DNA from 3 places in the Paenibacillus sp. FSL R7-0652 genome. Region 3 is predicted to be linked to each of the others. Evidence: riboswitches for the same ligand, from Rfam matches in the RefSeq annotation. Region 3 holds a riboswitch; each other region holds the start of a gene.
The links. A riboswitch is a leader RNA that binds a small molecule or an ion and turns the genes downstream of it on or off. The one in region 3 is predicted to bind cobalamin.

Region 1 (10,377 bases), 1.3 Mb from region 3:
AGGCCGGCAATTGACCGCACTGAGCGGTGAAGGTATGTATGAAGCCAACCAGTTGAACTGGGAAAGCATTTATGCCACTACAGCTAAGGATGTAAAATACCTGGTCGTGAAACCTTTTAAGGTGAAAGATGACTTTGCGGAAGATATCAAAGACAATCAATTCATCAAGGGAATGGAAATGAAAATTCAGCTTCCATAGCTCAAATTCATTTCATTGCAAAGGGGTCGTCACATGTCCATTCAATTTACCATTTCGTCTTTTGTTGTTCTTGTACCTTTGTTTATTCTGGCCCTGCTTGCTCTGGCGATCCATGCCAGAGCGGGCAAAGTCAGATATACAGGCAAACAGTATATGTTGATGCTAACATTTGTTATATACATGCTGGGCATGATGCATTTTGTATTTTTCCCCATCGATGTGAACATCGGAATCTATGCCAACCAGACACCCTGGTATGCAAACATTCAATGGGTTCCGCTGCTGACTGCGGATGCGCATAGTTTTCTTTTAAATATTGTGCTATTTATGCCGCTAGGGTTCCTGCTTCCTCTTCTGAAACCTTCGGTTGATTCAATACGCAAAATGGCAACGGCAGGCCTAACGTTAAGTTTAGCTATTGAGTTATTGCAGCTCGTGATCCGTATTACGCTAGGTAACGGCCGCTCGACCGATATTAATGATCTAATAGCCAATACCGCAGGAAGTTTGCTTGGGTTTATTATGCTCAGTCTGCTTATCCGTCTGATTGGCCAGAACCTGGTTCTTCCCTGGAAGATGCCGGGACACCAGTCACATTCTAGAATACGTTAGAACTGTAAATCTGAAAATAAGCATCCTTCTTAAAGGCAAAACATGGTCTGTTCCTCAAGATGAAAAAGTCAACAAGCTGTGGTACAATGAAGGAATTGTGTATTCGCAGACAGACATGCAGATCGAGTTCAAAAATCAAACATTTTGGGCACTCTTCATCGATTGATCATGCTGCCACTTTAGGGAGGTTTATGGAACAACCATGCTCATTATTGGTATCGCCGGAGGAACCGGCTCCGGCAAAACAACGGTAGCCCGCTCCGTTATTGAACGTCTGGGATCAGCTAAAGTTACATTTATATCCCAAGACAATTATTACAAAGACCAGTCAGACCTCACACCTGAGCAGCGCAGACTGACGAATTATGATCACCCGTTTGCTTTTGATAATGATCTGCTGATCGAGCATCTTACCCTGTTAAAAAAGGGCCAGCCAGCGTATGCTCCCGTGTATGACTTCACCATAGATAACCGCGCTGCAGGCGAAACGATTGAGCTTGCGCCGAACCACATCGTCATTGTCGAAGGGCTGCATGTACTGATTGATGAGCATCTTCGTACACTGCTGGACATCAAGGTATTTGTAGATACGGATTCCGATGTACGTATTCTGCGCAGAGTACTGCGTGACATGGAGGAGCGTGGACGCTCGATTCAATCCGTGTACAAACAGTACCTCGAAACGGTCAAACCGATGCATGATGCGTTTATCGAGCCATCTAAAAAGTACGCCGATATCATCATCCCTGAGGGCGGACATAACGAAGTAGGGATTCAGATGCTGTCCATTCTTACCGAGAAATATCTCACCGGAGAGAACTGGAACAGATCTTAATCCGCTGCAGCATATTCTTTCGGAACATTTCTTCGGAAATGTCATCAAAGTATCTCATCCAAACATTCCAACGAAAATCCAGATTACGATACAGCGTAATCTGGATTTTTATGTTCTTACAGCTTTACGTCATATATACTAAATACCATATTTAGTTGAGAGGAGTTTACCTTAATGGCTGCTTTTGAAGATTTTATGCAGCATGACATTCGAGTAGGTACCGTAGTGGAGGCCGAACCCTTCCTGAAAGCTCGCATTCCTGCAATCAAAATGATAATTGATTTTGGGCCGCTGGGTCTGAAGCGTTCCAGTGCCCAGATTACCGAGCGATATACACCTCACATGATGATTGGCAAACAGGTCGTGGCTGTCGTTAATTTCCCGCCAAGACGAATTGCCGGCTTCCTCTCCGAAGTCCTTGTGCTGGGCGGTGTACCCCGCGAAGGCGATGTCGTCCTGCTTTCCCCGAATCATCCGCTGCCGAACGGAACACCCGTTGCCTGACTATTATGAAACATGCCGTAAACGAAATAGTTATCTGGAGTGAATGAATTTGCCTGATCCACTCACTCCAGATAACCCTGTTTACGTATAATGAACTTAGATGCTCTCCGCCAGAACCACCACACGTTCTCGCTTCTGCATTTCATCCTTCAGCTTTCGTAAGGACAACGCCGAAGACATCAGACTTCTCGTGTAGGAATGATTCGCCGAACTGCTCAACCTTGCGCTGTCCAAAACCTCCACTACTTTCCCTTGATGCATGACTGCAATGCGATCACTTACCTGCTGCACCACAGCAAGATCATGTGATATAAAGATGGAAGAAACTGCTGTCTCCCTGCGCAGCTCCATGAGCAGATCCAGAATCTGCTGCTGGATCGAAACGTCCAGTGCAGAGGTAGCCTCGTCAAAAATAATAATCTCGGGCCTTACACCAATTGCACGGGCGATCACAGCCCGCTGCTGCTGCCCGCCGCTTAATTCATGCGGGTATTTATCCGCATCGGATGCAGATAACCCGACTCGTTCCAAGAGCTTGCGTGTTTCCTGAACGGCCTGCGGGCCTTTCATTAATTTATAATTCAAGAGAGGTTCACAGATGAACATGCCTATCTTCATACGTGGGTTAAAGATCATCGACGGCTCCTGAAAGACCATCTGAATTTGTTTACGCATCCGGCGCAGCTTCTCACCTCTCAAACGGGTGATCTCCTGCTGACGATACCAAATCTCTCCTGAATTCACATGCTCCAGCTGCGTCACGCATTTGGCCAAGGAGCTTTTGCCGCTCCCGCTCTGCCCGACAATGCCCAGACATTCCCCGGGATACACTGCCAGATTCACGTTTTGCAATGCCTGAACAGCCTGCTGTCCTTTCAATTCGTACGTTTTGCAAACGCTGTTCAATCTCAGAATCGGTGATTTGTCATCGGTCATGTACATTCCCCTCCAGTTCGGGTACAGCCTGCAGCAGCTTGCGCGTATACGCATGGACCGGATTCGATATGACATGCAGCGTTTCATCCAGTTCCACCAATCTGCCGTCTAACATCACACCGATGCGGTCTGCCATATGGGCTGCAACAGCAATGTTATGTGTCACCAGTATCATGCTTGTTCCCTTTTCAATACAAAGCTTCTTTAATTGCTTCATGACTTCATTTTGAGTCGTAACATCCAGCGCACTTGTCGGTTCATCCGCCAGCAGCAGTTCCGGCTCCAGCGCAGCAGCCATCGCAATCGCTACCCGCTGCTTCATACCACCACTGAGCTGCGAAGCATATGAACGCATGACTTGTTCTGGATTATCCAGCCCCACATGGGCAAGCGTGCGGACAGCCAGGGCCTGAGCCTCTTTCCGGGACATTGGAAGATGGGCACGAATTGCCTCTACGTACTGACTCCCGATGCTTCGAATCGGATTCAGATAGGAACCCGTATCCTGAAATACCGTCGCAATTCGTTTCCCGCGCATCCCCTGCCAATGCTGCTGTGAGCCGCGCAGCAGCACCCGATCCCCGAAAGTAATCTCTCCTTCCTTGTACTGCCCGCCCACAGGCAGTAGGCCCAGTAAAGCCCGAATCAGGGTGGACTTCCCGCTGCCGCTTTCACCTACAATACCTATGATCTCTCCCTGCCTCATGGAAAACGATACTTCCCGCAAAGACGGAGCCGCTTCCTTGTAGCTCACAGACAGATTTTTCACTTCAAGAAGAGATGCTGTTACTGCACGCGGCGGCATCATCACTGCTCAACCTTGATATTGCGATCCAGCAGATAAAAGTCGATCGGGTACATCGCCGCGCCCTTGACATTGCTTTTGCTGACAATATTAATCGGTGTGTATGTCAAAAACATATAAGCGGCATCGTCCAAAATCAGCTGCTGGGCTTCTGCTGCTAGAGCATATCTCTTCTCCACATCAAACTCTGAGTGAAGTCGCTCAATGAGCTGATCCAACTTCGGATTGCTGTATCCACCCACATTCCACTCCGCACCTGTCTTGAAATAAAAGTCTAGAATATACTGCGGATCACCCGTGATGCCTGTGTTAATGCTCGTTAGGGCTAAATCATAATTTCCGCTCTTCTGATGATCGGTAAGATCCTCATATGAGGTCAGCTCCAGACCAACGCCAATCTCTTTCAGCTGAGACTGCATCGCAGCCGCCACAACGGAATCTGATTCGTACGCTGCATTGAGAATGAGCTGCAGCGACAGCTTTTCCCCATCTTTTTCCCGTATACTGTCTCCATCCGTATCCTTATATCCAGCTTCATCCAGCAATTGTTTGGCCTTATCCGGCTCATAATTGTATCCTCTGAGCTTGTCGTACCCAAAAGGCAAAGCAGATGTAAATGGTCCTTTGGCTGCTTGTCCACCTACCAGTGTATTCGCATACATCTCGCGATCGATTCCGTAAGAGATCGCACGGCGAACCTTCGGATCACTCAGCAGCGGATGGCTGGTGTTAAACCATACAAACTGAGTACGAAGACTGGGTATTTCATCAATAGTGTATTGTGATGTGTCCTGAAAAAGAGACATATTGCTGCGTCCTATATTACTTGCTGCATCAATCTCGCCTGATTGAAGTGCCAGTGCACGTGTGCTGTCATCCTTGATGTATTTCAGCGTCATCGTGTCCAGATCGGCCGCACCGCCCCAGTACCCATCGTATTTTTTAACCTGAATCTCCTGGTCAGGTGTATATCCTGTAACCATGAACGGCCCGGTGGCTATCGGCGCACTTTTGAATTTCGATGTATCTGCACTCGTATCCACAATAATGAAAAGCGGCTCAGCAATATTGCCCAGCAGTGAGGCATCCGGCTGCGTTGTTTTGATCGTCAGATCCTGACCTTTGGCAGCCATTGATGCAATCGGCAGTGTCGATTGACCTCTCTCGTTCAGCGAGATGGATCGTTCGATTGATTTTTTCACCGCATCCGCAGTCACCGGATTGCCATTATGAAATGTTACCCCGTCACGAATATGAAAATGCCAGGTCGTATCGTCAACCCGATCCAACTTGTCTGCGAGTTTGGGCACCATCTTCATGTGTTCATCAAACTGAATCAGCGTCTCTCCTATTGCAGCCCGTGTCAGCGTCCAGCCGTTCCACTCTTCCGCAGGGTCCAGGCTGCTGCCCAGCCAGAACAAGGCAATATTTAGATGAGACTTCTTCCCTGCAGCACCTGAGATGCTCGCATCTGTATCTGATGATTTTTCCGCAGCATTCGATGATGTCGAAGCCGATGAATTTTTGCCGCTGCCGCAAGCGGTGAGCACCAGAATGACCATCATAGACATAAGAGCAAACAGCCACTTTCGTTGAACATTCCTCATCCTTCACAATCCCTTCAGTTAACCTGTATTTTTTTTGGGATCGAGCACATCTCGCAGACTGTCTCCCAGCAAATTAAAAATGATAACCGTACTGAATATCGCAACCCCCGGATAAATTAACAACCATGGCGCGGTCTGCAGATACCTTCTGCCTTCATTTAACATTGCTCCCCACTCCGGGTCGGGCGGCTGTGCACCAAGTCCCAGGAAAGAAAGTCCCGAGATGGACAGCATCATGCCGCCCACGTCCATCATCGCCATCACGATCAGGGGAGGCAGCATGTTAGGCAGGATCGTTCTGCCAATGATCTGAATCTTACGCGCACCGCTGAAAGCGGCAGCGGTGACGAATTCTTTTTGCTGAAGAGAAATGACCAAGCTTCGGGCCATGCGTGCGTACTTTGCCCACCAGACCACCGAGAGTGCCGCTACAGTATTTAACAATCCTGGGCCCAACATGCCTACCACGGCAATTGCAAAAATCAATCCCGGAAACGCCATCAATGTATCACACAGCCGCATAAGCACCGTGTCCACCACTCCCCGGACAAAACCTGCAATTACACCAACCACTGCACCCAAACTGAAGACGATCCCAATCATCACAAACGTAAGCAGCAGTGAAGTCCTTGCTCCATACAGAAGTCGAGACAGGACACATCTTCCGAGCTGATCCGTCCCAAGTGGATATTCGGGGCTGGACGGCTGCAGCACTTTGGCAAAATTCGTGGCGAGTGGATCATGCGGAGCCAGCAGTGGGGCAATCAGAGCCAGAATGATCCAGCTCCCGGCCAGAGACAGCACAAATACAAAGCTGCGGCGTTGTGTCAGCCATGCTCGAATTGCTGCGCTCATCTAAATGTCCACATCCAATCGAATGCGCGGATCACGCAGATGTGTCCATAGATCAACAAGCAGATTCAGCGTAACGTAGATGATCGCCATCCAGATCACATATCCCTGTATCAAAGGATAGTCTCGTGTAAAAATCGCATCCACTGCCATCTGTCCCACTCCCGGCCATACGAATAAACTTTCGACTATGGCTGCTCCGCCGAGCAGTGCACCTGTTGTCATACCCAGAAGGGTCACTATCGGCAGCAGTGAATTCGGCAAAATATGGCGCCATATGATGATTGACTCCTTCACACCTCTTGCCCTCGCCCCCATGACGTAATTCTGACTGGTCTCCTCCAGCATCGCTGCACGAATCTGCCGACTGTACTGCGCAATCAGCGGAATGGCCAGCGTGACCGCAGGCAGGATCAGACTGTTCCAGCCGGAACTGCCCATGACGGGCAGCAGCTTCAGCTGCACCCCAAACACCAGCATCAGAAGCATACCCAGCCAGAAGCTTGGCATGGACAAACCGGCAAAGGAAAATAGACGAATCATATAATCCAGCCATTGATTTCGCCGTACAGCCGAGATGATTCCCAACGGAAAAGAGATCAAAATTACCAAAAGCATGGCACTTCCCGTTAAACGGAGTGTTGCCGGAAGACGCGCCAACAGCACCTCCATTACCGGACGGTCATACTTATATGACGTACCAAAGTCTCCGGTGACAACCTGCGCAAGCCACGTTCCATACCGAACCAGAAACGGCTTGTCCAATCCCAGTTCCACTCTCACTTGTCTGACCAACTCATCCGAAGGTGTGATTCCAGTGGACATCAGCATCAGTCTGGCCGGATCGCCAGGGGAAAGATAGGTTAATAGAAATGTCAGGAAGGTAATGCCAAACAGAACGGCAACCAGTTGTAATAATCGTTTAACGATATATCTGCCCAATGAAAAACGTCCTTCCCGATGTATTGCGCATATCTTTACGTCCATTCAACCCAAAAAGACGCCCTTCTCCGTTACACGGAATGAGGACGTCTTAAATAAACAGATTTTCAGAAAAAATCATGCTCTTTAAACACCTTCCTATCTCCCGTAGGGTACTGCTGTGTTTGTCAAACCTGGCAGGTCTCCTGGCTTCAGCATCATCACCATAGCAGCTCCTTCCCGATCTTCCCAAGATCAGTGGATATGCTGCCTGACTCCTCTGTTACAGTGGCGGGACCGCGCCGGCATCACACCGGACTTCCCTTTTAAGCTTCTGTCCAAGCGGACAGAGCACCAAGTTCCACGTATTTAATTCAGCTTAAGGCTGTTATCTGCTGCACTTCTGTATCAGTATAGCGGCATACGGAATAATGTTCAAAACTTTTCTTTCAATATTGAAATTGATAAATGCGGCTAATCTCGCACTCGCGAACCCTTCGGCGATATGCCTGTCACACGTTTGAACATTTTGGAAAAGAGCAGCGGGTCGGTGTATCCAACGGAGTGGGCTACTTCACTCACGGACAGCATCGGGTTGCGCAGCAGCTCCGCTGCACGATTCATGCGATACTCCAGGAAAAAGGCCTGCAGTGACTTGCCATATCGCTCTTTGAACAATCCTGATAAATAGGTTCGATCCAGCCCGACAGCCTGTGCGATATCCAGAATTGAGGTGCGCTGGCTGTACCTGTTCTCCATAAACTGCACAGCCTGCCGAATATAAGTTTCTTTAGGCGAAAGAAGCGGGCTTTCTTCCTCTTTAATCGGTGCAGATGCAATTAACGCTGCCATAAGTCGGTATAACAAACTTTGATGCATCACATCTCCTCCTGGAAGTTGGCTCGTTCCCGCTCGAAGCATTTCATCATACAGCGCTGCCATGATATTCGGTTCATGAGCAGTAAACACCGGATGGGCCTCGCTTAACTGTGCACGCTGCATAAAGGCTTTTGCCTGTACACCTCTGAAGCCAAACCATGAATATGTCCATGGCTCCTCTGCATCGGCCTCATAATGGATAACTGTGTCGGGTAATATGAGAAATCCTTGGCCCTCACTCAGATGATATTTCCGATCATCCATATACAGCGTGCCATGGCCCTCATGAATGTAATGCACAATATAGGAATCACGTACCCCCGGTCCCCAATAATGGGCAGGATCACATGCCTCCCATCCATAAAATAATAAGACCAGCTCCATCTGTGTCCAGCCCGCAGAAACGACATTCATTTCAATTTTCCGGCTCATGTTAACCTCCTTTCGACGTTGATGATCAACTATCATAAATGAAACCTGAATAGTCCTCACTTGTAATAACACTAAATTATAACAGGTGAAAAACGCAAATTATTCATGAAAACGAAAACATAAATGGGATTATGCCATGTTTGGGAGGGGTTGAACCATAGTGATATGAGCCTGTTCGGCCTATAGTTGGGGTACAACATTTTTTCGGGAAGGATGAACATGGGATGAATAAAATTACGTTTCTTGGTGCGGGCAGCACCGTTTTTGTTAAAAATGTATTAGGTGATGTCATGATGACGGAGGCTCTGCAGGATTTTGAACTGGCCTTGTTTGATATTGACGCCGAGCGTCTCGGCGACTCCGAGCGCTTGTTAACCAGCTTGGCCCAATCGCTGGGCAGCCGCTGTTCCGTGAAGACATATCATGACCGCAAGGAAGCGCTGCGCGGAGCCAAATATGTAATTAATGCAATTCAAGTCGGCGGGTATGACCCGTGTACGATCACCGATTTTGAAATTCCGAAGAAATACGGCCTGCGTCAAACGATTGCCGATACCCTCGGCATTGGCGGCATCTTCCGCAACCTGCGCACCATCCCGGTGATGCTGGACTTCGCCAAGGATATGCAGGAAGTATGCCCGGATGCCTGGTTCCTGAACTATACGAATCCGATGGCTGTGCTTACTAATGTTATGAACGTGCATGGCGGGATCAAAACGGTAGGACTGTGCCACAGTGTGCAGGTCTGCGTACCCCATCTCTTCGATGCGCTGGGGATCGATCAGACAGGTGTTATCGCCAAGATTGCTGGTATTAACCATATGGCATGGCTGCTGGAGGTTACAAAAGATGGACAGGATCTCTATCCTGAGATCAAACGACTTGCGAGACAAAAGCAGCAGGAAACCCATGACGATATGGTACGTTATGAGCTGATGCACCGTTTTGGTTACTACGTAACCGAGTCCTCCGAGCATAACGCGGAGTATCACCCGTACTTTATCAAACGTAACTACCCGGAACTGATCGAACGCTTCAACATTCCGCTGGATGAGTATCCACGCCGCTGTGTAAACCAGATTGCCGAATGGAAGGAGATGCGGGAGAAGCTGTTCGCAAGCGAAAATATTCAGCATACCCGCAGCCGCGAATATGCCTCGCACATTATGGAAGCCATGGAGACAGATCGACCGTACAAGATCGGCGGAAATGTCATGAATAACGGACTCATCACTAATCTGCCGCGTGAAGCATGTGTCGAAGTTCCTTGTCTGGTTGATGGTTCCGGTATCAGCCCAACATACATTGGCGACCTGCCGCCGCAGCTGGCAGCACTGAACCGCACCAACATCAACACGCAACTGCTCACCATTGAAGCCGCAATGACAGGCAAAAAGGAGCATATCTATCACGCGGCTATGCTTGATCCGCATACTGCTGCCGAGCTGTCCATGGACGACATTGTGGCCATGTGCGACGATTTAATTGAAGCCCACGGCGACTGGCTGCCCAAATTCTCATAATATAAAAATCGAGCACTGTTCCTTTAGAATGTTAAAGGGACGGTGCTCTTTGAATTTATTTTAAGAAGACCATGAACTTTTTCGCCGTACTTTACCGAGATCCCTGAAACGTATACATCGCACCGTACTGTCCTCCCTGAAACTTGTAACATACTGCTACTCCGCAAACAGCAGAAAACGATATCCGATGCCTGGTTCTGTCTGGATATAGATTGGGCGGGTGGGGTCTTCTTTTAACTTTTTACGCAAATGGCCCACATAAATCCGCAGAT
Region 2 (10,377 bases), 2.1 Mb from region 3:
GACCCACACCGATGCCTCCATCCAGCTCCACCCCCGGCTCGTCCTTCCAGGACACATGTGCGATGATCTTCGCCAAATGGGTAGCGTCCGGGTCGTCCCCGGCATCTTTGATCGTGGCACAGGTTGCCGTGCCGTCCGCCATCAGTCCCTGCTCGATCAGCTCGAACGAGTGGTCAAAGCCGGCGGGCAAGGAAACCACGGCTTGCACAGGGATATGTCCCGTTAACAGGAGCTGCGTTGCTCCTTTAGCAACCGCTGTCGCACACGCCCCCGTCGTAAAGCCGGAACGCATCGGTTTGTCGGGGTCTGGTACTTCTCCGCTTTTCATGCGCTTCTTTTCCATGGCTTTGAACCTCCCGTCCTTTGATTTGCTTGTTTGTTCGTGCGCTTATATTTACTGATGGTTCATGTTGATTGTTGATTATGGATTGATGGTTAGTCTTGTATGAATTGTTGGTTAATCAATTTCTCGGTGTACTCAGCAAATATGACGCTAGTAACTGGGCGCTAACCATTGGAAATTATTAGAAGTTGCTGGACTAGACCTATACCTACTAATGGCACGCACGCAAACCATCTCAGTTACATAAGATCCGCCCATGCCACAAGTACGCGCTAACGATCACAGATGACGTTATTTGGACTAATTTGACCTCGCTGGATTTCTAACGATCTCAGGAGACGCTATTTCACCAATAATGGGTCATTTTCGGCACTTCTGGACGAGTTTCAGCCAAATAACGTCCCTCAGGATCGTTACAATTTCAAAAGGCTGATTTTACGCAAAATAAGCTTCCTGGTGATCGTTAGAAGTTGCTGGACTTTAACAGATTCGGACATAGCCCTTCGTGAAGACTATTCCAGTTCTCATTAGGATTCGGCACGGCTCGCTAACCAGACTTAAATCAGATCAGTTAGATTTCTTTCGACCTCACTGGTCGATCGAGGCAAACCTCCTTATTACTCCCACACAGATCTATGCCTTCACAGCCATCAACGAGATCGCGTTAAGGGCAGCCACAACGATTGTACTGCCGCCTTTGCGGCCGATGTTGGTGATGAACGGAATGTCCAGCTTGCGCAGCTCGTCCTTCGACTCGGCAGCGGATACAAAACCTACCGGCATGCCGATAATCAGCCCTGGCTTGGCCTCGCCCTCTTTAACAAGACGAATCAGCTCCAGCAGCGCGGTGGGTGCGTTACCGATGGCGTAGATGCCCCCCTCATACATTTGGGTTGCTTTGCGCGTCGAGATGATGGCACGAGTGGTGTTGAGACGTTTCGCCTCTTCCATCACGTCCGGGTCGGAAATATGCACATGCACATCGCCGCCAAATCCGCGAATACGGTCCTTGCTCACACCCGCCTGAATCATCTGCACGTCAGCAATAACCGATTGGCCTGCGCGCAGCGCGGTGATACCTGCCTGGATCGCGTCAGGGTGAAATACCATGCTGCGGCCCAGCTCGAAATCAGCCGAAGCGTGAATGACACGCTGTACGACTGGGTACTGCTCATCGGTAAACGGGTGCTCGCCCAGTTCCTCCGTAATCATTTCAAAACTTTTACCCTCAATCTCCTGCGGCTGCACGGTCAGCGGTTTAAACTCCGTTTTGAAGTCCATCGACTCAATCACTCCTTGTCAAATATTGATTTGAAACACGGCCTGAAATAAATTACGAAACGAACATTACATCCGAGTCTGCTGCTTTCTATCAGGCACTTCAAAGCTGCACTATTCAAATTAGGCCTATCGGAGAAATGACTGCCTCAGCATCTCGTTCAGCTCGTTTAGTATACCGTCATAGTGATCAAATACCGTGCCAAACTCCGCCTCTGGACGTGAGATCAGCACAACATGAATCCCCAGTTCCAGTGCAGACTGGATTTTCTCGTCCACGGCCCCGGTTTTGCCGCTTTCCTTGGTAACCATCACCGTTGCTGCATAGTGCTTGTACAGTGCTTCGTTCATTTCTCGGGAAAAGGGTCCCTGCATCGCAATAATATTGCGCTGCTCTACGCCCAGCTCAGCGCATTTCTCCATATTGTCGAGACGGGGGAGCATGCGTGCAACAAGTCGTATATCCGGATCACCGAGCAGGTGCTTGGTGAAGATTTGCAGCGTTTTGCTGCCTGTTGTCAGCATCACGGAACCTTTCAGCTCTTTGGCTTTGAGCGCTGCTTCATCATAAGATGACACGACATGCAGTAGTTCATGGTCATCGTAAACAAGCCCGGTTCGTTCGTAACGAATGTAAGGGATGCCCGCCTGTTTCGCGGCTTCCATAGCATTCGCATGTGCTTCTTCGGCAAAAGGATGACTTGCATCCACAAAGACAGAGGTGTTTTTTTCACGGATCAGCTGCACCATCGCCTCTACCGTCAATCGGCCTGTCCGCACAGACAGTCCGGCTTCTTCCAGACTTTGGGCCGCGCTATCCGTCACAACGGAGGTTAATACGTCATAGCCCTGCTGCCGGATTTGAAGCGCAAGTTCCCGTGCATCACTGGTGCCGCACAACATGAAAATCATGAATGCTTCACCTGCTCTGAAGCCGCTGCGGCCTGTGCGTGAACAGAGGACGTATCTGGCTGTACATGAACGGGCTCCTGCGCTGCCCGCTGCCCGCTGTTCCGGTTGACCTCACGCTCGTGATGTGTGTGGTGCATCTCTCCATCATGGTCATGATGGAAATCAAGCGATGCCTCATGGTGGACGGAACCCTGTTCTGCATGCTCATGTTCGTGGTCGTGACTATGGTCATGGTTGTGATGAGTATGCTCATCATGACTGTGGACATGTTGATCTTCGTGGTGGTGATCGTGATCATGATGGTGATGATCATGTTCATCGTGGTCATGCCCATGGTCGTGGTCGTGATGGTGATGATGGTGTTTGGCCGCTTCAAGTCGGAATTGGCAGTTGTCGCAGTTCGCTGCCACACGCCCGTACAATCCCTCGTGAGCACGCTCCAGCACAAGCTCGACCAACTTTGGATGGAAACCGAAATAACCACCAATTTCGACCTGAATGTCTGGATGTGCAGCTGCAAATTCAGCCGTCATCTCGTCAATGCGTTTAATCAGCACACCGGTAAAGAGGAAGTACGGCATGACAATAATTTTTTTCGCACCAAGCAGCAGGCAGCGCTCCAAGCCATCCGGGAAAGAAGGCTGGGTAACCCCGATAAAACTGCTTTCCGCCCATCTATACGGAAGCTTCTCCCACAGCATACGGGTCATTTTGAAAAAGTCACTGTTCGCATCCGGGTCACTGCTCCCCCGTCCCAACACAAGCACGGCTGTCTCTTCATCCGTTACGCTCAACGCAGCAGGCGGAGCGGCTACTGCAGCTGCTGTATCTGTTTCACCTTCACCTTGAGCTGCAGCCCGCACAGGCTGTGCCTCCTGCAGGCGAGTTTGCATAATCTGCACCACTTTTTCATGTACGCCAATCGGGCGTCCGTATATAAACTGCACCTGAGGATAACGTGCTTTGGCACGGTCAATGGCATTCGGAATGTCAATCTTGGCATGACCGGCTGCAAACAAAATGATCGGCACCAGTACAACACGCGTCGCACCTCTGTCTACACAAGCTGTCACACCATCAGCAATACTCGGTCTCGTTAACTCCAGAAAACAGGTCTCCACCAGCGTGTTCTCTGGTGCCTGCTCGGCAACCCCACGCGCAAACTCCTTTAACTCACGGTTTCCCTCAGGATCACGGCTCCCGTGTCCCACCAACAAAATGGCATCCATCTTCTTATCTCCTCCGCTGTCCGATCCACAGATCAGATTTTTCATGTAACCATCATCTATCAACATCAACCACACGCTAACCATCTCACTTACTTAATGCCTACTACGCTCACAACTCGGCGCTAACGATCCCAGATAACGTTATTTGGAGTAATTTATACTCGCTGGAATTCTAACGATCTCAGGAGACGTTATTTCACCAAAATGATGCCTTTTACACCAACTTGGGCTGGGTTTTAATGAAATAGCGTTCCTACGGATCGTTACATTTTCAAACATGCCCTTTTCCGCGATATAAGGCTTCTGAGAATCGTTAGCGCTATAGGCCGCGATTCAGTCTGATCAAGGATCGGCAGCGCGTTTGATCGACCTGTATCATCTATCTTCGTTCACTTAATCTCCGCATACCGGATTCACTTCGACGGTGACTGGTGCATCCACATGGCGGAAGCCCTGAATAACCCCTACACGTTTGAAAAACTTGTGAAAGCGCTCGTTCGGATGGCCCTTTGCCTTGTACTCCGCCACGATGCGTTCTACGATGCCGCCAATTTCATCACCGGGAATACCCTCGGCTACAGGTTGGGCCGGATGTGCGTTGCGCCCAAACTTTTTGCCGCCAAGGAACAGATCGTATCCGCCTTTGCGGTAAACGATACCAATATCCTCCAGCACCGCGCCGTAACAAGCCATACCGCAACCGTTCAGCGCTACACTGGTTTCCTTCGGAGCAGATAATCCGCCAATCACGTCCTGAAGATGGTTAGCCATCGGAACGGCATCATCTTTCTCCAGATTGCAGAAATCACAGGCTTTGACCTTGATGACATCACCGATGGGAACAACGATAAAATTCGCTGCACGCAGCTGCTCCACCAGCGCATCCGGTTCAAACGTCGGCACCCTCAGAATGATCTGGTGCTCCGGCGTATACTCCAGCTCGCCGTCCTCGCTTGCGCACTGCGCCAGCAGGGCCATCTGGACGGCGGTGAACTTTTTGTTGCCCACGCCGGGCGCTACGCCGACCTCGAAGAGCGGCGCCTTGCGTCCCGGCACGGGCCGAGCTGGGGTGCCAACCGCTGCAGCGCCGTCAGCGCGATGCGCCGCCACGGCCGCCGGGCCTGACGCCGCCGCGTCCAGCCAGCGGCCTGCCGCTTCGCCCCCGAGCGCACCGCCTGCCGCGAGCCGCGTCAGCGCCTCGGCAGCAAGCTCGGCAGCGCCGGCACGCGGCGCAGCAGCAGCGGCGCGCGGTGCGGCTTCTGCCGCCGCGGGCACGGACCGCGATGCGGCAAGCACGGCGGTGCCGGCACCGCGCGCCGGGCTTGCTGCAGGCGGGGTCGCCGCCCATGCACCAGCGGGCGGCTGCCCTTGCGGAGCCGTGCCCGCTCCGGCGCGCGCGCCGTGCAGGGCTGGCTCCGCCGTTAGCGCGGCCTGCGCATCGCGGGCCGCGCTATCGCCCGCTGCCTCGCCGGAGGCGGCAGCGCGGGCTTCTTGTGCGCCGAGCGACCATGGCTCGGCTTCGGTGCGCAGCCGCTCATGAGGTCTGAGCGGCTGTTCCGCGGAGTTCAGCGTATACTTCCGCTGATATCCGCGCGGAGTGACCATGAGTCCTTCGTACATCATGGTTGAGGAATTGCCGATAATTACGGTAGTCAACATACCGATATCGTGATGCAGCATATCTTCCAGTGTCGTCAGGACCACATCCTGACGTTCCCGATACGCACTTTTGACCAGACCCACCGGTGTCTTGGGATCACGGTAACGAAGCAGCATCTCCTGCGTCTCCACAATCTGGCGTGTACGGCGTCCACTGCGGGGATTGTACAGAGCAATGACAAAATCAGCCGCTGCTGCCGCTTCAACCCGGCGAATAATCGTATCCCATGGTGTCAAATGGTCGCTGAGACTGATCGTACACGCATCGTGCATTACGGGTGCACCCAGCAGGGAAGCGCAGGACTGAACAGCTGACACGCCGGGAATAACCTCAACGGCTACGCCTGTGTCCGGCTTCCAGCCCTGCTCCATCAGAACCTCGTAGACAAGTCCAGCCATGCCGTATACCCCTGCATCTCCACTGGAGATTACGGCCACAATGTTACCTGCTTCCGCCTGTCTCACCGCTTCCTGTGCCCGGCTGACTTCCTCGGTCATGCCCGTACGTACAATGGCTTGTCCATTCAGCAGTGGGCGAATCAGATCCACATAAGTGTTGTATCCGATAATAACCTCGCTTTCCTGCAGTGCATCCAGTGCCCGTTTCGTTATATGCTCCATCGCACCCGGGCCGAACCCGATAATCAGCAGTTTGCCTTGCTTTTGCATATCTCTTCCTCCCTCATTCCACTCGTCACGCGGTTTACATCTCAGCCTATTTATCTAAAATGTTAACTTTATTGATAAGAACTTCCTCTCTTGATTACAGGCAGCAAGTTCCCCGTGATATGCGGTATTCCTGACTTCATGCTGATGGTACTCCTCATTTTTCGCCTGATCCTGAAGCTGTTTGCTGTCCGAAAAACAAAAAAATCTCATCCTGTTCACGGATGAGATACGCATGTACTTAAACTCAGGAAACGAACGCATGAATCCCCAAAAAAGGAGGTACACACGACCAAAACAGCCCATATAAGGCCTTTCAGGACAAACTGATGTTTGTCCCTTTCCGAATTTATCGTACACCACTCCTTTCCGCGAAGGGTTTGGTGACACATGCAAGGTAGGTCTCCTGGCTTTGGATCATCAGCTTTCTTTTCTGTCTTCCCCGTTTTCCGAGTGACGTTTATTGAAAAGCGCTTCACCATTACAGTGGCGGGACCGCTCGGGACTTGCACCCGATTCCCTGTTACCTCTTGCTTTACGCAAGAGCACCTTGCTGCTTTCATATTGATTTCATCATACCATCGGTCAGGAAAAAATGTCCACGATAATGAATATTGTCCATATCTTGATTTTCGGATAAAAATGAAAAAAGATCCTGATCCGCCAAACGGACCAGAACCTTTATGTATCCTGTATAACAAGCTTCTGTTTTTTCCTGCAGCGTTAACTCTCCACGCGTTTACGTTTTCTTCATCCAGTGATCTGACGTGCCTTCCTGCCTCCGTATACGCTGCTGCTCTCAACTCATTCCCGCCAGAGCTCCCTCTAAGACTCCCCCCGGACACCAACCGGATTAGCAGCAAAATAACGCCCCAGTTCAACAATAAGTGCACCCATCTTCTCTTCCTCCGGTACAACGAGTGCTTCAATGCCTTCCTCACGCATCGCATTTGCGGTCACTTTACCGACGGAAGCCGGAACTACACCTTCCCTGAAGGCCTTCAGCATCTGCTCCAGCTTTCCTTGAGAAGCGGCATATTCCGTTAAAAATCGAACTTGCGGACCACTTGTAAAAGCTACGGCATGCAGCTCATGCCGAAGGACTTCATCCAAAAGCTGCTTCAACGCAGCTTCTTCCGGTGGTACGTGACGATAAGGCAGCACTTGGCGTACGACGGCTCCCTGCTCTTCCAGCCAGTGGACCAGCTTGGGGGCCGTTTCTCCGTGCAGCTGCAGCATCACCTTTTTACCTGAGAGATCATGCGAGCCGAATTCACGAATCAATCCGTCCGTACTGCCATCATCGTCTCGTACCAAAGGTGTTAACTTCAGCTTCCGAAGTGCATTTACCGTTTTGTATCCTCTGGCTGCGACATTCGATTCAGACAGCACATTCCGAAACTGCCCGGCCACATCCATATCCTCCGCCATGTCAAACAAGGCATCCAGTCCCATACCGGTTGTAAACACAGCCCAATCCGGCGGATTGGAAATCCAGGAGACCAATCCATCCCTGATGCTGCGGTCATCCAGAAATACCGTTCCTTGTGCAGGACGCACAAGAGGGACTCCACCCATTTTTTCTACTAATAAAGACATCTCTTTGGACTTTCGCGGTCCGGTTAATGCTACTCTTACCCCTGCCAAATGCTGCGCCATACCTGTCCCCTCCGTTCAAATCAGCCGAATGTTCATCAGTCTGACTACAGTATACAGGCTGCTTGTACGGAGGGAAACCATATCTGCTTTCATTCCGGGCTCTTGGCTATAACGATTTTTTATAGTTTTCATCAGGAAGGCTGCAGATTACCGCCACCATGTGATGTTTTCCCCTTCTTTTCCCCGGACTTTTCTTCAGAGTGATCCGGTTCAGCGTGTGCCTGCTGCTTCTCATCCTCTTTGCGCTGTTTGTCTCTGGACGCACGTTCTTCGGACCCGGAATCCGGGACATGCTGTGCATCCTTCTTGCGCGGACGAAGGAAAAGAAACAATACAATTGGGAATAACACCTCGAACACGATCGCAATCCACGTCCACTCTCGAGTAAAGCGATTGAGCTGAACCGCATTGCGGAAAAACCAAAAGGCACATACAAAACCCAGCAGCGCAATCGGTCCAGTTAATACTTTACCAGACACCTTCGGAATCATTCGTTTTAATCCCCAGCATACAAAATACAGGTCAAATGCAATCTTGGTAATAATACAAGGCAGCGTTGCGGCAGCAAGCGCCAGATCAAACCGATCCAGGAAGTCACTGATCTGCAGCTGTCTTGCCAGCTCATACGATGGATATACAAGTCTTGAAGCAATGGGTACACCGATTGAAGCAATCGTTTCTACAACAATCAGCATCAGCAGCAATCCCGTAACAATAGTACCCGAAAGAATTGACTTCACGCGAAAGTCACTACCTCTTACCACAAAAGGCAGGGCAATCATCTCACCATAAAATGAAAAGATATACCAGCTTCCTGTCCCCACTCCCGCGAGGTCAACATCGAGATAGGGCTTCAAATTATCCAGATTGATCTGCTGAATCAGCATAAACGGAACGATGATGGAGTTTAACACAAATAGAGTCACATATAACTCCACCATACCGATTAGGGAACCGAGACCTCCCCTAACGATAAAAACGGCCATGACAATCAAAGAAAGCACGATTATCGATATAGGTGTTGTTTCAAGTAACGTGATACTTACATAATCCCCTGTTAGCCGTATATCTCTGGCAAGTACAAAGAAGAAAAACGTGATGTATAGAAACCCCGTTACTCTCCCGAGGAAGGGGAAGCGCTCCGCCAGCGACTCAAACAAATCCTTGTCTGGAAAACGCCGCTGGACACGGCTGAGCATCCACATCGATGTAAACATAATCAGAACAACCGGTACGTAACAGAGATAAGCATGCTGTTCTGCATAAAAAATGGCCTGAGCATGAGGTTGAAGCAGCGTACCTGTAATACTGAGCAGCATAATGATCAATACCATTTGTCGGTGGGTTACTTTCTGACTCATCCTGTCCCCTCCTTTCCTGCGCATACCTTCTGCATGTTAAGCAATCATACTGCACTTCATCCGGGCAGCGGCAGCAGACGCTGGATCACATGACTGATCCATACCGTTACAAAAAACGTCTTCGTGCTCAATGCAGTTACATACAACCAGATACCAATCCCTATGGCCATTAAACCGTAAGACAACCAGCGATTAATCGGGGCTGCCTGTTTCAGATGACGAAAATCCATGATAAGCGCGCCAACAACCATCGCTAAATATGTGAACAGAAGCGGTTTAATCATGCACAATGTCCTCCTCTACGACCCCGATCGGTTTATTGACAACGCCAACATTCTCAATGATGACATGGGGCTCTACATTCACCTTGACGTCCGGATAGAGAACATCCCAACGATCCTTAATCTTCTTCCACTCCTTTGGCCGCTGCTGATGAATTGATCTGCCCATACCGAGAATGTCCGCTTTGAACTTCTTCTGTACCAGATGGACCCCTTCTTCAATATCCTCTTTGAGCTTCTGGTGAACAGCCTCATTAATATTAAGAATCTCCTTCTCCTGCCGATCCCCATAATTGGATTCGTTGTCGACCAATACCCCTTTGGCATAGAGTTCAATGGTTATACTCACCTTCCCATTCTCTATATGAGGGTGAAGCGAAGCATTGTTCTCGTTCAGCTTGATAAACAAATCCCCTTTCCCTCGAGGGGCCTTGATCAAAACTTCAGGTGCATTCGCTTCACCCATCGCCAGAATCAGAGCATCTGCTGGTTCCTTATCCATCATGCCTACAAGTTTATCTTTTTTGAAAATAGCCAGACCATCCAGCTTGATATTGGTCTTGGAGTCTTTCCAATCTTTCGGTACGCTGTCCGAAACCGAAGCAATAGGCAGAAAAGGATCAATACCCTCGCTCAGAATGGAGTCGATAAATGTTTTGAGAGAACGCGGATTTCGCATATTCAGGAAACATAACTCTCGCACCATCTCTGAAGGGAATTTCTCAATGGGAGCATCCGTATCAATGACTTTATAAGCTTCACCCCGAGTGACGACAGGCATTGCCGATAACCGGTTGAGCGGATACCGCGTGAGTAAATCCAGCATCGAGGCCACACCTTCCCGGGCAAGCTCCTCTCCAATGAGGATGGTTCGGCGATGCGCATAATAAATTTTGCGAGACAATGATTTCTGACCTGCAAGTGTTGTTTCCCGCAGCGTTGGACCCGTGTTCGAGAGCAGGAACCATGACTTATCACCACTGGTCCCC
Region 3 (10,377 bases):
TAAACCGTTCAGCCAGGAACGGCGGAATTGATCGCTCTCAAACAAGCCGTGCAGATACGTTCCCCACACTTTGCCGTCTGCTGTGCCCCAGCCCTCTAGAAAAGTTTGTCCACCCGCGTGGGATATCTCAAACAAGGCTGTAACCTGTTCCGGTTCACGGCATTCCGTCACACCCATATGAATTTCGTATCCGTTAACAGGTACGGATAATCCCCCGTCCAGCTTCCCTTTATATAACCGGATAGGATGATTGGAGTGTACATAACCGGAGGCCCTGACCGTATGTTTATGCTGAAGAAAGGTTGTTGATAACGGCAGCCTGTCCAGGCCTACCGCTTCCTGAGCCTGATCAGCCTCGACAGCGTAGGGATCAGTCAAATGCTCGCCCAGCATCTGATATCCGCCGCATATGCCCACAAGCTGCACATGCTGGCGTTCTGCCTGATAAGCAATCGCTTGTTCCAATCCGGATTCCCGCACGAAATTCAGGTCGCCGATGGTATCCTTCGTGCCTGGTAAAATAACAACATCCGGGCTGCCCAGTTCCTCCGGCGAGGTTACGTAGCGCACATTTACGTCCGGTTCACGGGATAGCGCATCGAAATCCGTAAAATTGGAGATGCGCGGGTAACGGATTACCGCGATATCCAGTTCGCTCTGTTCCCTTTTGCCATGACGCAGGGAGTCCAGCACTACCGAATCCTCTGCCTCGATCTGAATATCTCTTATGTATGGCAGCACACCCAGGACAGGAATGCCCGTCCGCTCTTCAAGCCAGTCCAGACCCGGCTGCAGCAGAGATAGGTCTCCTCTGAACTTGTTGACAATAAATCCCTTAACACGCGCCGCTTCATGGGGTTCCAATAGTTCCAGCGTACCTACGATGGAAGCAAATACACCCCCGCGGTCAATGTCAGAGATCAGAATAACCGGTGCATCGGCCCAGCCTGCCAGATTCATGTTGACGATGTCCCTATCCTTCAGATTAATCTCGGCCGGACTGCCTGCTCCCTCCATTAGTATGATGTCATATGTATCACGCAAACGGTTCAAGGCATCCATGACCGTCTGCTTTGCTTCAGGCAGGAAGTGCTGACGATAATCCGAAGCACTCATCTGGGCAAAAGGTACGCCATGCACCACAATCTGTGAATGCATATCCCGTACGGGTTTGATTAAGATTGGATTCATATCGGTTGTTGCTTCTATACCGCAGGCTTCAGCCTGCGCCCCCTGCGCCCGGCCGATCTCCTTGCCGTCTTCGGTGACATAGGAATTCAGGGCCATGTTCTGTGATTTGAACGGGGCAGGTTGAAATCCATCCTGCTTGAAAATCCGGCAAAGCGCCGTTGTGATTACACTTTTACCAACATCGGAAGCCGTTCCCTGCAGCATAAGTACAGCTGCTGGTTGTTTCCCCTGATCTTTCACGCCTGCTCCCCCTGTCTTTCGTGCGATTAACCTGCTGCATAACAAGAATGCTTAATGAATCACAACTAGAGCCAGAAGAGTCCTTGAAGTACGCTTAACACCGTCAACAGGGCAGCTTCCAGCAGTTCATTCATCGCACCATATGTATCTCCGGTGAGGCCTCCGAGCCTTGCACTAATTCGTACCGCCACGAAACGCCCGATGTAATAACACGCCACAGGCACTAGAATCACCGATGTTACGGGATACAGCCACCATGGCAGTGATCCAAACCCGCTGATCGCAGCATCGGCAATAGCCGTATCGGGCTTGAACATCCATACGGCAGCAATCGTCAAGACCCCTGCAATCAGCGAAAGTCCGGCAGCAGCGCTTCGTGCACGCTGCACTTCTCTCCGCTCGCCAAGCCCTTTGAACAGAACGGCCAGTCCGTCATCCCCGCGTGCATTGGGCCAAGCCGACATGGCATAAACCATGAACCATCGGCTCCAAATCATGGGCAGCAGCAGCAGTGCGCCGTAATACCAGCTGCCGCGCGCAATAAAGTCCGCGATCAATGCGGCCTTCATCATAAGCAGCAGCACACAGGCAATGACACCCATAGCGCCAACCCGGCTGTCCTTCATAATCTCCAGCATTCGCTCACGGCTTCGATAACTGAGCAGCCCGTCTGCCGTATCCATCCATCCGTCAAGATGCAGTCCCCCGGTAAGCCAGACCCACACCGTTAAGGCGAGAACGGCTGCCGGGAAGGCGGGAAGAAGCAAACCGCTCAGCGCCGCTGCAAGCCAGACGCATAGACCGATTGCAGCGCCCACCAGCGGGTAGTACACTACACTTTCGCGCAGCAGCGGTGGTGCAAAATCAAGCTGCATTTTCACAGGAAAACGTGAGAGAAATTGAAAAGCGGCAGCGGCGGCATATTGCTGCTGCGGAACATCTGAGCGTCCTGTGCCTTCCTTCATAAGCGATACTCCTTGCTCTTTAATTCGATTGCGATGCCCACCGTTACAAGAAATACTTCACGGCAGATTGCCGCAATTCGCTGATTAAGTACACCTGCCAAATCACGATAAACCCGGCCCAATTTGTATTCTGGCACAATCCCGTCACCCACTTCATTGGTAACCAGCACAAGCAGACCTGGATACGTTCGAATCGCTTCAACCAGCGCATCCAGATGACCCTGCAGCACATGGCTATCGTCCTGCTCGTGTGCTAACAGAATATTCGTCAGCCATAGTGTCAGACAGTCCACCAGTATCGTAGGTGCAGAAGTACCGGTATGTCCTTCACCCATGCGGTTAATGAGCGCAGGCAGGGCCAGCGGCTCCTCCATCGTACGCCAGAGATAACCGGAGTCTTCACGCTGCTGCTGATGCATAGCAATACGTTCACGCATTTCGTCATCATACGCCTGAGCTGTTGCTACATACCATGCCTCTGAGGAACGCTGCATGCAGAGACGCTCGGCAAACGAACTTTTACCGCTGCGGGCCCCTCCTGTGACCAATACACTCATCGGGAGCCATCTCCCAGCACGGATGACGCCGATGAAACAGCCGGATCGGCAGCAGCTGCTGAAGCCTGATTTGCTCCATCCGAAACCCCTGCGCTGGTGAAGGTAGCCATCTCATTCAGAAGAAGGCATGCGGCATCAATCAGATGCAGGCTGAGCACGCCGCCAGTTCCCTCTCCAAGACGCATGTCCAGGTCCAGCATCGGTTTCAGTTCCAGTTCACGCAGCAGTGCCGCATGCCCATTCTCATGTGAAGTGTGCGACGCGATCATGTATGCCGTGCTCAGAGGAGCAAGCTGTCTCGCAATCAGCGCTGCAGCCGTAGAGATGAAACCATCCACTACAACCGGACAGCGGTGTGCCGCTGATGCAAGAATAACGCCGGTAAGTCCGGCAATCTCCAATCCGCCCACTTTACAGAGTACATCCAATGCATCATCAGGATTTGGTGTGTTTATGCTCAGAGCCTGACTTATAACGGCAGCTTTGCGCAGCACTCCCGCATCATCCAACCCTGTCCCTCTCCCTACAGCAGCAGCGGGTTCAGTCCCTGTGAGCGCACTCATCACTGCAGCGCTCGCAGTGGTATTGCCAATTCCCATCTCTCCAGTCACAAACAGCTGTGTGCCTTTTGCCACCTCTTCCGCAACCACATCCACGCCTGCAAGAATGGCCTGAATCGCCTCATCCCGGGTCATTGCTGCCTCTTGGGCCATATTGGCAGTGCCTTTACGAATTTTGCGAGAGAGCAGGTCTGCGTGTTCAAGGTCAGCATTTACACCAATATCGACACAGATGACTTCTGCTCTGGCGTGACGTGCAAGCACATTAACGGCAGCGCCTCCCGCCAGAAAGTTCATGACCATCTGAGGAGTAACTTCGGCTGGAAAAGCACTTATCCCTTCTGCCACCACACCGTGATCCGCAGCCATCACGACAACCGCTCTGCGATCAAAGCGCGGACGCACACTGCCTGTCATACCCGCCAGTCGAATGACAAGGTCCTCCAGTTTGCCAAGACTGCCTGGCGGTTTCGTCAGCACATCTACATGAGCAGACGTTTCCGCTGCAATGTTTTGGTCAGGAGGTGCAATTTTGTTCAATAGCTGTCCCAACACCTGTTCATTCTTCATACAACGAGCACTTCCTTTTTTAAAATAGAGGTTCTCCTGCCTTATTTAAAGCGTATCCCGCCGCAGCAGCAGTTGAGGTACGGCATGATCCGGATGGGACACCATCGCAGGTTTAACGCGAAAAATCTCTTCTATCTGCTCCCCCGTCATCAAGCTTCGAGGAGCACCCATCCCTGCTATTTCGCCTTCTCTCAAAGCCAGAATCTGATCGCAGAACAAGGCAGCCAGATTTAGATCATGCAGTACGGCAGCAATGGTAATACAGCTCTTCTGCCGCCATGCAGCTAATAACTCCATGAATTGTAATTGATATTTGATGTCCAGAAATGTGGTGGGTTCGTCCAGCAGCAGCAGACGCGGCTCTTGTGCCATAACCTTGGCCAGCGCTACCCGCTGCCTCTGCCCACCGCTTAGGGAATCCAGCGGCCGCTCCGCTAGTTCCATCAGTCCCAGTTCTTCAAGCACCCGGTCCACAACTCGGGCCCCATCTGCCGATTCCCTGCCCAGCCAGTTCTGGTAGGGGTATCGCCCCATCTCTACGACATCACGCACAGAATAGGAAATTGCCGGCAGACCATCCTGCTGCAGAACCGCGATCATACGTGACAGATCCTTGCGGCTGTACGAAGTGATATCTTGGCCGTCAATACGGATCTGACCTTCACTTAGCGATTCCGTTCCAGCTATAAGCTGGAGCAGTGTCGACTTTCCGCTTCCGTTCGGGCCGACAACTCCCCACCATTCTCCTTCTTTAATCTGCCAGTCTACATCATGTAAGGCCCGATGATCACCGTACTTTTTGCCAGCACCTGTAACCGATACCCATGTTTTTGTTTTACCGACAGTCTTTCCGTTATCCCCGGTTAAAGCACGCTGTGCATTACTGCTTAAATCCGATTGAGACAACAACCCCGGAGACGGTTGTTGGCCTTGTTGATTGTGCTTCCACCCTTTACTCACGGGACCATCCCCTTCCGCAGCTTCTTGTTCCGGTGCAGCAGATAAGCGAAGAACGGAGCACCTACAAAAGCCGTCACGACACCCAACGGTATCTCGGTTGGTGCCAGCAGAGAGCGGGCAATCGTGTCCGCCCATACCATAAAGATCGCACCGCCAATTGCAGATAGCGGCACCAGCAGTCGGTAGTCCGGCCCTACCAGCAGCCGAAGCATATGCGGAATGACCAGTCCAACGAAGCCAATGACGCCGGAGACGGAGACTGCCCCGGCTGTGAGCAGCGTACCCACAGCAAGTACAGACAGCTTGAGTCTGTCCACGCCAACCCCGATATGTGCCGCCTGACGTTCACCCAGCGCCAGTACATTTAGGGAACGTGCACGGCTCCACAGAAAGATCAGACCCAGCAGGAAATACGGGAAAAGGATGGCCGTATACGACCACCCGCGCAGTGCCAGACTTCCCATCGTCCAGTATATAATTTCATTGATTGTCTGCTTGGACATGGTCGACAGGAAGGAAACGACCGCACCCAGAAAGCTCTGCATAACAACACCTGCCAGAATCAGGCTGTGTGTCGGTATTTTGCGTCCTTCACGAGCCAGCGTCATGACGAACCACAGCGTCATGGCCCCGGTCAGAAAAGCAACCAGCGGCAGCGTCCAGATTCCGATCAGGGCATACTGCAGTCCGAAGAAAATCAGGAAAGCCGCCCCCACCGAAGCTCCTGAGGATACCCCTAGTGTAAAAGGATCTGCCAGCGGATTGCGCAGCACTCCTTGAAAGCCCGCGCCTGCAATGGCCAGCGAAGCTCCAACGAGCACCGCAAGCAGCACACGTGGAAAGCGCACCTTCCAGATAATCTGTTCGGCAGCCCTGCTCCAATCAGGTGTGATCCAGTCGCCCACCCACGGCATTTTGTGAATGAGAATACCGGCAATGTCCCGGATGGGCAGCGCCACCGAACCAATGCCCGTGCAGATGAGCACGGTAAGCATCAGCAGCCCTATACCTATCGTTCCGTACAGGATCAGCTTTTTGCTCATTTGAACAGATCAGGATAGATCGCTTTGGCTACTTCTTTTAATCCTTGAGTTACACGTGGGCCCGGACGGCTCAGCAAGTTGGCATCCAATCCGACCACATTATTGTTTTTTACGGCTGTGATTTGATCCCAGCCGCTGCGCGATTTGATAATCTGATCCAGCGTTTTGGAGTTTTCGTCAATTACATCGTTTGCGTATAGAATAACATCCGGATTAGCGGCGATTACATTTTCCTCGTTAATCTGATACCAGCTCTCTTTGTCCGCAGCAATATTGGTGCCTCCAGCTGTCGTGATCAGTTCATCCATGAACTCACCTTTACCTACGGTCCAGCCTGGAGAGAACTCAACATATACTTTCTTTTTCTCTTCCGGCTTCACGGCTTTGACCGCTTCTGTTACGTTCGTTACATCCTGCTTCATCTGTGTGATCAGTTTCTGAGCCTGCTCCTGATGATCTGTAATTTTACCAAACGTTTCGATATTGTTCATTACATCGTCGATGGATTTAGGATCGGTTTTGAAAATGGTGATCCCCAAATCACGCAGCTTTTTCACTGCATCTTCACTCAACGAAATACCTCCGAATACGATATCCGCATCAGCGGCAATAACCGACTCTTCATTGGGTTTGTTAATCCCGCCCATTTTCGCTTTTGCTTTCGCCGCTTCCGGGTAGTCATCGTAATCCGATACCCCTATAATCTGCTCGTCCAGGCCAAGCGCAAACAATGACTCCGTTTCAGCCGGAGATACCGAGACAATTTTGGATGGTGCCTTTTCAAAAGTAAAAGACTCACCTGTTGCATCGGTAACCGTCAGCGGATATTGTGTTTTCAAATCGGTTTGCGTTTGTTCCTGTGACTGCTCTTGTGCAGGCTGCTGTGTGCTGCCCGCTCCTTCTTTGGTTGCTGCATTACCGCATCCGGCGAGCGCCAGTGCCAGCATCGCTGCGCTCAACAGTGACGTGAGTGCTTTCCAGTTCTTAATCATTAATTTAAACTCCCCTTCTCTATCTGTACTATTGTTGTTACATAATACCTCAATCTTAATGCTCTACCCCATCTTGGTGTGTTCCGATGAAACGAAAATGAAGATGTGTACACGTTTAACGGAGAGTGCAGAACCAATTTGGAGAAACGAAGTGCTCGCCTGCAGCTTTCTGTAAGAAAGCTGCATCGAAAGCATACGCCTATCACCGGATTTTTCCCTTTGAATAAGGGAATCAAAAAAATCTAGGGATAATAACAATCGGAAAATGGTACTGCACTCGGAGTGGCCCCGTGTAACATACTATTTTTCATCACATCGTGTACAACAAGAAAAATCCCTAATCCTCACATAAGGATCAGGGATGACGTCTCGCATATGGCAGTCTGTATATGTGCAGCAGGAAGCGCTCACGCACAGAATGGCCCGAAACGTTGTCCTTTCCTCGAAGGAACACCGGCTTGTACGTCCAGGGCTGGTAATCTGACTTACAGGATGGCTCCTGTTTCACAGTGGCGGGACCGTGCTGGATTTACACCAGCTTCCCCATTTACCCTTGTGCACATCATGACTTGTCTTTGCTCATCATGAACATCTGCTTCACACGCGGGACCCTTGGTCGTTAATGATGGTTAATCCATGTGACCGATAGATGCAGTTAGCTCCGCACGAATCACATCAGCTCAGGCCTTGCAGCCTATCACACCAATATGCTCGTACCGAGTCACACTTCTGTTGTGATTATAGGGTATATTGCACCGCCTTACAAGCCGATAGACGGAAAATTCACACGGCTGCCAAGCCAGCGGTTCCCCTGCTTTTCAATGTATACCTGAATCGCCTGTCCCGGGATCACATGTGTATCCCAGAATCCAACACCTTCAATAAGACGGGACAGCATGTAACGGATGACTCCGCCATGTGTCACAATCAATGTTCTATGTGAAGTCCGGCCTGACCAGATATGTTCATGCAGAAAAGAATCTATTCGTCCCGCGAATGACGGCCATGCTTCCCCTTCAGGCGGCGCAACCTCCTGCGGTTGATCGATCCAGCGCCGGTAGAGCGGATTATGCTGCAGCTGCTCGTAGGTCAAACCTTCCCATTGTCCAAAATCATTCTCGCGCAGGCGCGCATCCAACTTTGCCTGTGCAGCAGCCTGAGGCGCGGTGTACGCCAAGGTCTGACGACAGCGAAGAAGGTCACTGCAGTATACGGCGTCCCATGTAAGATTGCGGCACTGCCGGCTTAGCAGAGCCAGCTCTTCTTGAGCACCCGGCAGCAGACCAATGTCGGTATGCCCCAGGTATCTTTTTTCCACATTCCACTGGGTTGTTCCATGACGGATCAGTACAATGCTCCGCTTTGACGAAGACTGTTTTGATCCAAACTGTTCTAACTCACCGTGCTGCGATCCATTCTGTTCTGATTCACTAGAGTCTGGATCACTTTGCTCCTGCCCTTCTTTAATTACCACAATAGCGCACCTCCTATTAACCACACACCCATGGTTGCTAAGAAACAAAGGCCCACAAAAGCGCCAGCTGACCAAAACATTAGCCTTGTCGTTCGTACAATATCTTCGGCCTCCATCGGCCGCGCAGCCTCGCCCATATAAGCACGAAACGAGGCAATACCGTGATACACGTTATGTCCGCCCAGCCGAATGCCAAGTGCTCCGGCCACTGCCGATTCGGGAAAACCGCTATTGGGACTGGGATGCAGCCTCGCATCACGGGCAACCATGCGTGCTGCACCTCGGGCATCCAGCCTGAGCACCCGTGCGCCTACAATTAACAGTGCGGCGGTTACGCGCGCAGGAATCCAGTTTGCCCAATCATCCAGACGGGCAGAGGCCCAGCCAAGATGCAGATATTTTTCGTTTTTATAACCAACCATGGAGTCCAGCGTATTGACAGCCCGGTAAGCCATAGCCAGCGGAGCGCCGCCAATGAGCGCATAGAACAGAGGGGACACGATGGCATCAACAATATTTTCCGCGACCGTCTCCACCGTTCCCCGGACCACCTCGGGCTCGTCCAGATGTGCGGTATCACGTCCAACAATCATGCTCAGGGAACGCCGTGCGGCAGGCCAATCCTGCTGTTTCAGATGACGATATACTTCCATTCCTGCGTCTCTTAAACCTTTGGAAGCAATCGTGGTGGCGATCAGAACGATTTCGGCTGCAGCCGCTAAAAGGGGATGAATCTTACCAAGCAGCAGCAAAAGACCCCAGGTGACGGCAAAAGAACCACCTGCAATCAAGATCGGGAACAAGATTCCGGCTTTTTTCAGACCTGCATCTGTGTTCACACGTAATCGAATTACACGCTCCAGAGCCGAGATGGCTTTCCCCATACCGATAACCGGATGCGGAATCCAGCGCGGGTCTCCAATGCATCGGTCTAGTATATACGCCAGAATGATAACCCAAGCCCCCCCCATGCCAATCCAGAACGAGGAAGCCCATAGATGTTCCAATTCCAATGTCATTGCCGTCCTACCCTCTCTTTCCACTGCAGTCCAGCCTGAAGACTTTCGGTCACTGTGTCATACACCAGTCTGCCGATGACCGCCCCCAAAGCCGTTGCTGTACCCGCGTAAGTGTGAAGCGGCTGGATATCGTCCCCGTTCTGACGAACAGCAAGCACAATGGCATCCGTTGTTGTACCTGTGGCAGGCAGTCCGTTCTCCGAATCGGCAATGCCTGCATCCGCAAGCGCTGCAGCTTTGGCCTCCACTGCCGTCTGAACCGCATTGACCATTGCTCCCGAAGTCATCCGGCCGTTGAACCAGAGCATGATATTAATTGTGCCAGGGATATATGGAGCTCTGTTTTGGGTTTGCCCATGGATATCAAAAACAGTTCTCTCCGAACCTGCACGTGCAGCATTCGATACTCCGGCAGTTGTACAGCACAGCAGCCCGAATTCCGAACTCGTAAATTCCTGAATGGAGGTATGCTCCAGCCTAACAGCTGTTAATAATCCGGCACATTGATCGGCCTGTTCCTGCCATTCACGCAGCGCCTGAGCGATATCACGGGGTGGATCATCACAGCGGTAGTGTTTGTCCACATAAATGTTAAAGACGCGATTCAATTCAAGCATCCCGCCGCCATATACTGCGCTGGACAGTGCAGAAGCAGAATGCGGAATCTGTGCTTTGATATGCCGTTCATGCGCAGAGATGTGCAGCCCAGGCCAGGAAGAGGATACATAGACGTTCTCGCCTATTTTTCCATGTGTAAAATAGTTATAAAACGGGAGTGTCATGACCGCTTTCCTCCCTTTCCTTTT

Region 1: linked by a shared signal. The riboswitch ahead of nikB (nickel ABC transporter permease) and the one ahead of MKY97_RS07085 (ABC transporter substrate-binding protein) in region 3 are both predicted to bind cobalamin.
Region 2: linked by a shared signal. The riboswitch ahead of cobJ (precorrin-3B C(17)-methyltransferase) and the one ahead of MKY97_RS07085 (ABC transporter substrate-binding protein) in region 3 are both predicted to bind cobalamin.

The regions. Positions count from the first base shown of each region.
Region 1 covers NZ_CP152001.1:310,149-320,525, reverse strand. Annotated here, with positions in the region: gene MKY97_RS01460 (DUF4179 domain-containing protein) at 1-199, shown strand, start outside; gene MKY97_RS01455 (VanZ family protein) at 233-811, shown strand; gene udk (uridine kinase) at 1,014-1,646, shown strand; gene csaA (chaperone CsaA) at 1,821-2,150, shown strand; gene MKY97_RS01440 (dipeptide/oligopeptide/nickel ABC transporter ATP-binding protein) at 2,247-3,086, opposite strand; gene MKY97_RS01435 (ABC transporter ATP-binding protein) at 3,076-3,894, opposite strand; gene MKY97_RS01430 (ABC transporter substrate-binding protein) at 3,894-5,498, opposite strand; gene nikC (nickel transporter permease) at 5,517-6,353, opposite strand; gene nikB (nickel ABC transporter permease) at 6,354-7,292, opposite strand; cobalamin riboswitch at 7,450-7,645, opposite strand; gene MKY97_RS01415 (AraC family transcriptional regulator) at 7,746-8,582, opposite strand; gene MKY97_RS01410 (alpha-glucosidase/alpha-galactosidase) at 8,807-10,105, shown strand; gene MKY97_RS01405 (response regulator) at 10,262-10,377, opposite strand, start outside.
Region 2 covers NZ_CP152001.1:6,126,856-6,137,232, forward strand. Annotated here, with positions in the region: gene MKY97_RS26700 (cobalt-precorrin-5B (C(1))-methyltransferase) at 1-343, opposite strand, end outside; gene MKY97_RS26705 (precorrin-8X methylmutase) at 977-1,624, opposite strand; gene cobK (precorrin-6A reductase) at 1,751-2,533, opposite strand; gene MKY97_RS26715 (sirohydrochlorin chelatase) at 2,530-3,762, opposite strand; gene cobJ (precorrin-3B C(17)-methyltransferase) at 4,156-6,090, opposite strand; cobalamin riboswitch at 6,466-6,655, opposite strand; gene MKY97_RS26725 (uroporphyrinogen-III synthase) at 6,913-7,746, opposite strand; gene MKY97_RS26730 (endospore germination permease) at 7,878-9,107, opposite strand; gene MKY97_RS26735 (hypothetical protein) at 9,164-9,391, opposite strand; gene MKY97_RS26740 (Ger(x)C family spore germination protein) at 9,384-10,377, opposite strand, start outside.
Region 3 covers NZ_CP152001.1:1,597,027-1,607,403, reverse strand. Annotated here, with positions in the region: gene MKY97_RS07115 (cobyric acid synthase) at 1-1,395, opposite strand, end outside; gene cobS (adenosylcobinamide-GDP ribazoletransferase) at 1,497-2,396, opposite strand; gene cobU (bifunctional adenosylcobinamide kinase/adenosylcobinamide-phosphate guanylyltransferase) at 2,393-2,953, opposite strand; gene cobT (nicotinate-nucleotide--dimethylbenzimidazole phosphoribosyltransferase) at 2,950-4,083, opposite strand; gene MKY97_RS07095 (ABC transporter ATP-binding protein) at 4,129-5,043, opposite strand; gene MKY97_RS07090 (iron ABC transporter permease) at 5,040-6,086, opposite strand; gene MKY97_RS07085 (ABC transporter substrate-binding protein) at 6,083-7,078, opposite strand; cobalamin riboswitch at 7,531-7,660, opposite strand; gene MKY97_RS07080 (histidine phosphatase family protein) at 7,839-8,552, opposite strand; gene cbiB (adenosylcobinamide-phosphate synthase CbiB) at 8,546-9,523, opposite strand; gene MKY97_RS07070 (adenosylcobinamide amidohydrolase) at 9,568-10,353, opposite strand; gene cobD (threonine-phosphate decarboxylase CobD) at 10,350-10,377, opposite strand, start outside.